3 regions of the Butyricicoccus sp. AM05-1 genome follow, and region 3 is predicted to be linked to each of the others. Evidence: predicted binding sites of a transcription regulator. Region 3 holds the regulator's gene; each other region holds the start of a gene.
The links. Region 3 encodes HrcA, which represses chaperone genes, less so after heat shock. Its sites were predicted from a motif close to TGTTAGCACTCNNNNNNNNNGAGTGCTAACA; they were not measured.

Region 1 (3,284 bases), on a different contig from region 3:
ATCGGCACGCAGTACAGCCATGTACAGCGTCGAGGACGGCTGGCAGACACCGCCGCCGAACTCGTCAATAATCTTGCCGCCCGAGTAGGCATGCGCCTCCTGATAACCGCGTGCGGCTGTGCGCTCGCCAACCGTGCCGTTATAGGAAAACTCGTCACCCGGATTGAGGATAGTGCCGTTGATGGCCTTAGCCGCCAGACGGATGTTGTTCGTACGCGGTGCGTTGCCCTCGTCGAGATTGGTCGCCGTGCGCGCGAGCGTATCGTGGAACAGCTTCGCCTTGAGCGTCTCTGCCGTGATGGACGGCTGGGTGATCGTCACAGGAATGGTGTAGGTCTCTTGCGAGCCGTCGCCAATGATCTCCTTGGCCTTATCGGTGTCGAACGACACGCCTGCCTTGCCGGCGATGATGGTCTTGCCGTCCTCCTTGCTGACGGTAGCGTTGACCGGGTCACCGATAATGTCGGCTGCAATCTTGTCAACGTCAATCGCCGGAGCGGCTGTCACATCGGTCGAGACCTCATACGGCTCAAAGTCCATCAGGCGAATCTGATCAGTCAGCGCCTGCTCTACCGCATCCGTGTCAAACTTGACGCCCGGCTTGCCGGAATGCACGATCAGATTGCTGTCCTTCAGTTCCCAGGTCGGATTGACCGGTTCGGTCAGCGCCGTGTCCGCGATTTCGTTGAGCGTGCCGCGCAGACTTTCCTCATCTACAGTTGCCGCAATCTGTGCCTCTCTGTGGCCGCGCATTGCGCCGATGATATCGCGCACGCGCTCGAGCGGATTGCCGGTGCGGCCTATTTCATAGGCGTTCTCGGCGGACTGGATGCCGTCCACGCTTTTCAGCACCTTATCGACCGGAATATCATAGTTGGAGCCGTAAATCGTCACCGTGACATTCTTGCCCTCGTACAGCGGCGCACTCTGGTCCTCGATGGTGTTTGCCGCGTCATCGCGGTTCATGCCCCCGACCGCGATCGGTCCGACAGTCACGCCCGGAAAAACATTCGGGTAGCAGTACACATAGCCGAATGCACCGGCTGCCGCCGCAATGACAACGCCGACGGCAATCTTTACACCGATAGGAACACGACGTTTCTTCTTCGGCCGCTTCGCTTCCGTCCGGATGACCTGCGCCGGTTTTTCCGGCTTTTTGGCCTGCTTTTTGATCAAATGCGCTCCCTTCTTCGGTTTGTTTGCGCTTTTATCTGCCATGAGTATACCTCTTAACTAATCTATGCTTGGAATATGCTTTGGATTCTCGATGCACCCGCCATTATTCGACAGGTATACCTTTATATTATAGCGCCCTGTATTCATGATAGCAACCACAAATTCGGATAAATTCGGTATACGCCGTCATAATCTGTCGCTTTAACTTGCTATCACGGCTCTTTTCTGCTATAGTATTATTAGTATGCTAAAATTTTTGTGAAAAAGAGGAGTAAATGCAAGTGAAACAATTAGGACTGTTAATTCGACTGATTATCGGCATCATCGCCGGTATCCTCATCGGTATGTGTGGACAGTGGTTCGGCATCGCGGACACTGGGTTCTTCGTTGCCATCATCCGCCTGCTGGCAACCTTTACCTCGCTGTTCTCAACCTTCCTGTCATTCATGATCCCGCTGATTATCCTGTCGTTCATCACGGTCGGCATGGCAGAGCTTGGCAAGAAGGCCAACCGTCTGTTTGGTCTGACCCTGCTGCTGGCCTACGGCACAACCGTTATTTCCGGCCTGCTGACCTTCTTCATCGGCAAGGCCGTTCTGCCGGGGATCATTCAGCCCATCACCGGCGATGTACTCGAGAGCAACGCCTTCGAGCCGCTGTTCTCCATCACGGTTGACCCGGTGTTCGGCGTTATGACCGCACTTGTGCTCGCGTTCGTGATCGGCATCGGCATGGCAAATCTTAAGGGCGATTCCCTGCTGAACGTTTTCCGCGATCTGCAGAAGATCGTTACCGGCGTACTCAGCCGCATTATCATTCCGCTGATCCCGATCCACATCGCAGGTCTGTTCGCCAACATCGCAGCCGAGGGCCGTCTGGCGGCTACCGTCAAGATGTTCGCTTCCCTGTATGCTATCATTATTGTGCTGCAGCTGCTGTACATCTTGTCTCAGTTTGGTCTGGCAAGCATTGTCTGCCGCAAGAACCACTTCAAAAGCATGAAGAACGCCGCTCCGGCATACTTTACCGCACTCGGCACCCAGTCCTCTGCATCGACTATTCCGATTGCGCTGAACTGTGCATATAATAACAATATAAATAACGACGTTGCCGACTTTGTCGTTCCGCTGTGCGCTACCATCAACCTCAACGGCGATACCATCTGCCTCGTACTCGGCTCGATGGGCATCATGCTTGCAAGCGGCATAACCCCGACCTTTGCCATGTTTGCTCCGTTTGTATTCATGCTGGGCGTTACCATGGTTGCGGCTCCGGGTGTACCGGGCGGCGGTGTTATGTCGGCACTGGGCCTGATCACCTCGATGCTCGGCTTCACCGACCCGATGCAGCAGCTTATCATTGCCCTGCACTTCTCGCAGGACAGCTTCGGCACTGCTACCAACGTCACCGGTGACCAGGCGATTGCCCTCATCGTGGACAAGGTAGACCGTTCTGCTTCCGAAAAATAACCGGGAAGTTGTTTTATGACCATCCCCCGGTCATAAAACAACTTCCAATCTCCTGAAAGGCGGCGATTCCGGTAAATGGATATTCTGCTCGATATTGTGCATTCAGTTGACTACGGCGTTCTCGCGTACATCTCGGAGCACTGGCGCGGTGGTCTGTCCGACACAGTCTGGAAGGTGTTCTCCCTGATGGGCAGCTACGGTGCTGTCTGGATTACGCTTGCCGTACTGCTGCTGTTCTTCCGGCGAACACGCCGCGCCGGTGCGGCGATGCTGATCGCGCTCGGTGTCGGCTTTCTGCTTGGCAACGTGTTCCTCAAGAACCTTGTCATGCGGCCGCGTCCATTTGTCACCCACACCGACCTGACGGCGCTGCTCGTTCCGGAGGACCCGTGGTCGTTTCCGTCCGGGCACACGCTCAGCTCGTTTGCGGCAGCTTCGGCGCTGTACTTCTTCCACCATAAAACCGGTTTTCTGGCCTTTCTGCTGGCGGCAGCTATTGCGTTTTCGCGGCTGTATGCCAGCGTCCATTACCCGACCGACGTACTGGCCGGAGCGGTCATCGGCGTGCTGTGCGGCATTATCGCTGCATGGCTGACCGACCGCGTTACCGACCAGTGCCACACACTCCGGCTGAGAAAG
Region 2 (3,284 bases), on a different contig from region 3:
CATTCACTCTTTTATCCCAAGTATATACTATCTATATACTAACTATATTATTATATATCTCAGGAGAGCAAATTGCAAACAGCATTTGCGTAAACCACCGGATCATCCACCGGCATACCCTCGATGAGCAACGCCTGCGTATACAGGATATCCGCATAGGTGCTTACCTTATCCGAGCCTTCCGCCTGCAGCGCACACAGCTTCTTAAAGATCGGGTGCTCGGCATTCAGCTCCAGAACACGCTCGGCGTGTACGCTCTGACCGCCGTTGACAGCAGCCTGCTGGTTGAGCACCTTCTCCATCTCGAGCGTTACCGGGCCTTCGGCACGCAGGCAGCACGGATGGCTCTTGAGGCGGCTGGTCAGCTCGACCTTCTTAACCTTGCCCTCGAGCGCCTTGCCGAGTGCTTCGAGGACATCCTTGTTGTCCTCACTCAGCTTTTTGATCTCTTCCTTCTCGTCCTCGCTGTCCAGACCAAGGTCTGCATCCGCAATGGACTTGAATTCCTTATCGTTGTACTTAGCGAGCATCTTGACGCAGAACTCATCAATGCTGTCATCCATGCACAGCACCTCGTAGCCCTTGTCGGACAGGGTTTCCATTACCGGCAGCAGCTTGATCTTGTCGATGGTCTCGCCGCAAGCATAGTAGATATACTTCTGGTCTTCCTTCATGCGGGAAGCGTACTCCGCGAGCGATACCAGCTTGTCCTCCGTGGAGGAATGGTACATCAGCAGATCCTGCAGCAGCTCCTTGTGCGCGCCGTACTCAACATAAGCGCCGTACTTGATCTGACGGCCGAACGCTGCCCAGAACTTCTCATAATCCTCTCGCTTGTCCTTCTGCATCTTGAGCAGCTCGCTCTTGATTTTCTTCTCAAGGCTCTGCGCGATGGCCTTCAAATGGCGATCGTGCTGCAGCATCTCACGAGAGATGTTGAGCGACAGGTCTGCCGTATCGACCATGCCGTGTACAAAGCTGAAATGATCGGGCAGCAGATCCGCGCACTTGTCCATGATGAGCACGCCGTTGGAATACAGCTGCAGGCCCTTCTCATAGTCCTTGGTGTAGTAGTCCATCGGTGCGTGAGACGGGATGAACAGCATTGCCGTGTACGTTACCGCACCTTCCACACTGGAATGGATGTGGCACAGCGGCGGCTGATAATCGTAGAACTTCTGCGTATAGAAGCTGTTGTAATCCTCGTCCTTCAGCTCCTTCTTGGACTTCTTCCAGATCGGGACCATGGAATTGAGGGTCTCATTCTCGGTGTACTCCTCCCACTCCGGCTTGTAGTCATCGCCTGCATCTGCCGGCTTCTCCTTCATGCGAGAGCGCGTCATATCCATCTTGATCGGGTAGCGAATGTAATCGGAATACTTCTTTACCAGACCCTGAATGCGGTACGGCTCGAGGAATTCATCGTAATTCTCGTTCTCCGTATTATCCTTGATGGTCAGCACGATCTTCGTGCCGTTTTCTGCCTTTTCGCACGGCGCAACCGTGTAGCCGTCTGCACCGTCGGACTCCCAGCGGTTGGCCTCATCGCTGCCTGCCGCACGGGATACGACCTCAACATGCTTTGCAACCATAAAGGCCGCATAGAAGCCAACGCCGAACTGGCCGATGATGTCGATATCGTCTTGCTTTTCATTTTCGTTCTTGAACGCCAGCGAACCGGAATGCGCGATCGTACCGAGGTTGTTCTCCATTTCCTCGGCAGTCATGCCGCAGCCGTGGTCCTCGATGATAAAGCGGCGGTTTGCCTTGTCGAGCGTCAGCTCAATCGGCAGACTGTCGCGGGTGATACCGGTCTTGCCTTCCTTCATTGCATTATAGTAGAGCTTATCCGTTGCGTCGGATGCGTTGGAGATCAGCTCACGCAGGAAAATCTCCTTGTGCGTATAAATAGAGTTGATCATCAAATCGAGCAGGCGCTTGGATTCTGCCTTAAACTGCTTGGTTGCCATGATTACATACACCTCTGTGTTTGTTGTTCGGTATTAGCACTCTCAATCGTCGAGTGCCAACATTGATATAATAATCCCAAAGTCAGAAAAAATCAAGAGGGCTTTACAAAATTCATGGTTTATTCAAAAACGGTCATCAAGCCGCTCAAACGTCCGTCTTTTCTCTGCACCGGTTAACCGGGGCGCACGAACTGCCGCAGGCGGGTTCGCCCCTAACGGGCGGGATGTTTTTCGCTGAGATTCAGCGGTGGAGATTCGCCGTCTGCGGACGGCGGGAACGTCGCGGCGCCCGCCGCGGGGGCAAAAAGGAAGGACAACCTGCGGTTTGCCCGTAGGCTGCTAAACATTGTTCCCGCGCTGTGCGCGGATTAAATGAGTGACCTTCCTCTTTGAACTCCTACCTTTCCCTTGCTTCCTAATCTGGCGCAGATTGCCTATATGTGACCGCTTCGAAAAGGAGTACGGCAGAGGATTTTTCGTTCCGCGTTGTATCCGCCTATTCGTAGTGTCGGATACCGTACTGCTACATCCAATTTGGGTCTACGCAGGCGCGGCATAACAGTGCCGCGCAACACGATTACGGGTGCATATCGCCTATATCCGTAGGATTTGGATAATCTGCACAAGCAAAAAATTTGCGCGGCACGGGTATGCCGCGCCTGCGTAGAGTAAGCCGCCTGTGTAGCAGTACGGTATCTGGCACTGCGAATAGGTAGAGGAATGGACGCGCAATGCGCGCCCCTACGGAACGGTAACCCGACTGCCGTACTCCTTTTCGGAGCGGTCTCTTCTCTACCATTACCGCCGTACTATCAAACAAAGGAAAGGTAGGAGTTCAAAGAGGAAGGGAAACCATGGGTGTCCCTTCCTTTTTGTCCCCGCGGCGGACGCCGCACGTTCCCCACCGCCGCAGCGGCGGAATCCTCGCCCGGAAATGGCGAACCACCTTCGCAGTTTGGGCACACCGGAAAACCCGTGCCTGCGACCAGTGCAGCCCGGATAGGACGAACTGTCTGCGCGATAGGACGCTCCCTATCCATTCTCAATTTTGACACCCCCCCTTTCCTATGCTATACTAAAGATAAGAAAACAATTTTGGAGTGATCGCATGGTACATCTTGGCAACGATTGGGACGAGATCCTTGCCGGTGAGTTTGAGCAGGATTATTACAAGCGCATTCGCTACTGGCTGAAAAAGGAATACGCCGAGCAGACCATCTATCCGGCGGCAGAGAACATCTTTAACGCTCTGCGGTACACGCCGTATTCCAAGGTCAAGGCCGTCATCCTCGGGCAGGACCCATATCACGGTCC
Region 3 (3,284 bases):
CTCAGCGTTAGGGATGACTACGGCTTCGCCGCCCTCCATAACAGATACACAAGAGTTCGTCGTACCAAGGTCAATACCAATGATCTTACCCATAATAAATACACTCCTTAAATGATAGGATTTTGTTTACTTTAATTAGTAGTTAGTAATCAGTTTGCAACCTTCACCATCGCATGGCGAATAACCTTATCGCCAATCTGGAAGCCCTGCTGGAAAGTTTCCGCGATGACATTCTCACCGAGGGTTTCATCCTCAACGTGCATAACCGCGTTGTGGAAGTTCGGATCGAATGCGGTGCCTGCAGCAGCGTCGATGACGGTGACGTTAATGCCCTTGAGGCTTTCGGTCAGCTGCGTCATGGTCAGCTCGACACCCTTTTTATATTCGGTGTCGGCAGTCTCTGCCTTGAGCGCCCGCTCGAGGTTATCGTAGGTCGGCAGCAGTGCGGTTACGGCGCGGCTGACGGCATCGGTGTACGCCTGCTCGCGCTCGCGCTGGCTGCGCTTGCGGAAGTTATCGTACTCCGCCGCCATGCGGAGATAACGGTCGTTCAGGTCGTTATACTTGGCTTCCCAGTCCGTCGCGGGCTTCGCTTCAGCCTTGGCGGTCTCCTCTGCGGGAGCCTCGGTCTTTACCTGCTCCTGCTCTTCCGCCTCCGGCTTTGTCTTTTTGCTCATGTCGTTTTGTGCCTCCGTTTACAGGAAATCAGTGATTTCCGTCTTTTTCATCTAAAAATGTCTCGGCGATCAGTTTGTTCAGCCCTTTTGCGAAGCGGCTGAGCTGTGCGGACAGCTTGGCGTAATCCATGCGGGTCGGACCCACGATGCCGATCGCGCCCTGGCCGATCTTGCCGATATCGTATTTTGCGTAGATCGCCGAGGTTTCACTCAGCGGGTTTTCGCCGTTTTCCGGTCCGATGAAGAACTGGATGCCGTCGATCTTGCAGGTGGCCGGCAGCAGGTGCTTGCGGTCATCCTCCATGTAATCGAGCAGCGTCTGCGCCTTTTTCGTATCGCGGTACTCCGGAAAACGAAGCAGCTTGCTGGCACCGTCGAGGTAAACCTTCTGGTCGCTCAGCTCGGTGATCAGCTCTGCGATGTACTCGGCTACCGGAGCGAGCAGCGCGGTCAATCCCGCGGCGCGGCGCACAATGTCGAATCGCTCGGCGGTGATGCTCGAGAGCGGCAGTCCGGTCAGCGTCTGGTTGAGTACATAGGTGAGCAGCTCGGCCTCATCCTTGGAGACCTCAGCCACCGTGCGGACCATTTTGTTCTTGACCGTGCCCGAATCCGTAACTACTACGATTACGAAATTCATCTTATCGACTGCGATGATCTCAAACTGCCGGATGGCGATCTGCGTCATGGCCGGTGTGATAGCAACCGACGCGTAATTCGTCAGACTGGTGAGCAGCTTGCCGGCCTCCTGAATGAGGTGGTCAAGCTCGCGTACCTTGGTAAGCACGCTGTTCTGCAGTGCGTTTCCGTCCTCCGCATTGTCGGCCGGACGCTCCATCAGTTCATCCACATACAGTCGATAACCCTGCGGTGAGGGGATTCGTCCCGCAGAGGTGTGCGGCTTTTCGAGGTAGCCCATGTCCTCCAGTTCACTCATCTCATTGCGGATGGTGGCGGACGAGAACGGCAGCTCGTGTCCCTCGGTCAATGCCTTGGAGCCAACCGGTTCAGCCGTGCGGATGTAATCGCCGATGATGGCTTTGAGTATTTGCTTTTTACGTTCCGAAAGCTCCACCGAAGCAGACTCCTTTCTTTCGGTTGTTAGCACTCCATCTCCCCGAGTGCTAAACTTAATTTACCACCACATACGGACAAAGTCAAGTGCTGTTTGTGAACAATTTATGAAATGATGGTCGGAATTTTATCACACTCGTCTGCCGAGTGCTGAAATGCCAATTTTCACCGTATGAAAAATGCTCTGATTTGGTCGTTTTTCCTTGCGTTCGCGTCCACGCAGTGATAGAATTACTATGAGAGAGACAGGCAATCGTTCGATTGCCGTAGAGAGAAAATCCGCTCTATAAAAAGGAGAACAAACATGAAGGAAATCAAAGTTGGCATCGTTGGTTTGGGCCGCCTCGGTTCGGTGCACGCGCAGAATCTCGCGTTCAAGATTCCCGGCTGCAAGCTGGTCGCTGCCTGCTCGCTCGTGCAGAAGGAGCTGGACTGGGCAAAGGACTACCTCAAGGTAGAGTACACCACCACGGACTACAAGAAAATGGTTGACGAGGCAGACATCGAAGCTGTCGTTATCGTCTCCTCCTCTCCGGAGCACTGCTGGATGATCGAGTACGCGCTCGATGCAGGCAAGCACGTCTTCACCGACAAGCCGCTCGGCTGCTCGCTTGAGGAGTGCAAGCGCGCTGAGGCTGCCGTTGAACGTCACCCGGACAAGATCTTCTTCCTTGGCTTTATGCGCCGCTACGATCCGTCCTATGCGGATGCAAAGGCACAGATCAACGCAGGCCGCATCGGCAAGCCGTATCTGGTAAAGGCTACCGGTCTGGACCCGGAAGCACTGGTCGAGAGCTGCATCAAGTTCTCCAAGACCTCGGGCGGTATCTTCATTGACGCGGCTTCGCACGACATTGACCTGATGCGCTGGTTCCTCGGCGGTGAGGTTACCGAGGTTTACGCCGCGGGCACCAACTTCAAGCACCCCGAGTTTGCCGAGAACGGTGACACCGAGACCGGCATGGCAATGCTCAAGTTTGACAATGGCACGGTCGCTTTCCTGCACGTTGGCCGCACTGCACCGCACGGCTACCACACCGAGACCGAAATCGTCGGCACCGAGGCGCATATCCGCGTTGCCGGTGTACCGTGGAAGGACCGCGTTATGGTATACGACCAGTACGGCGCCCGTCAGGAGATCATCGAGAACTTCCCGCAGCGTTTCGCAGAAGCATACCTGTTGGAAATGGTCGACTTCATCGACTGCATCCAGAACGACCGCAAGCCCGAGCTGACCGTTTACGACGGCACCAAGGCTACCCTCGTTACCTACGCGATTACGGATTCGTTCCACTCCGGCAAGCCGGTTCAGGTACAGTATTAATATATTGTAAAATCGCACAAAAGCAGAGCCGAAAGGCTCTGCTTTTTCTTGCACATTTCCATCTTCTCTGCTATGATAATGGAAAGGAGGTAGAGTCTATGACGAATGCTAACCCTAATGCTCCCGCGTACCGCTGGCTGCTGCTGTTCTGGCTGTTCAATGCTCTGAATGTGCTGTTCAGCGTGATCGACCTGCCGGTCGTATTGTTC

Region 1: a site for HrcA is predicted at 1,304-1,334, ahead of DW088_RS03530 (cation:dicarboxylate symporter family transporter). Genes of this name have one in related genera too.
Region 2: a site for HrcA is predicted at 2,002-2,032, ahead of htpG (molecular chaperone HtpG). Genes of this name have one in related genera too.

Annotation. Positions count from the first base shown of each region.
Region 1 is NZ_QUDG01000001.1:631,736-635,019, forward strand. It holds gene DW088_RS03525 (VanW family protein) at 1-1,218, opposite strand, end outside; gene DW088_RS03530 (cation:dicarboxylate symporter family transporter) at 1,458-2,645, shown strand; gene DW088_RS03535 (phosphatase PAP2 family protein) at 2,721-3,284, shown strand, end outside.
Region 2 is NZ_QUDG01000001.1:135,390-138,673, reverse strand. It holds gene htpG (molecular chaperone HtpG) at 60-1,970, opposite strand; gene ung (uracil-DNA glycosylase) at 3,079-3,284, shown strand, end outside.
Region 3 is NZ_QUDG01000004.1:74,012-77,295, reverse strand. It holds gene dnaK (molecular chaperone DnaK) at 1-93, opposite strand, end outside; gene grpE (nucleotide exchange factor GrpE) at 150-677, opposite strand; gene hrcA (heat-inducible transcriptional repressor HrcA) at 706-1,752, opposite strand; gene DW088_RS07715 (Gfo/Idh/MocA family protein) at 2,056-3,075, shown strand; gene DW088_RS07710 (hypothetical protein) at 3,174-3,284, shown strand, end outside.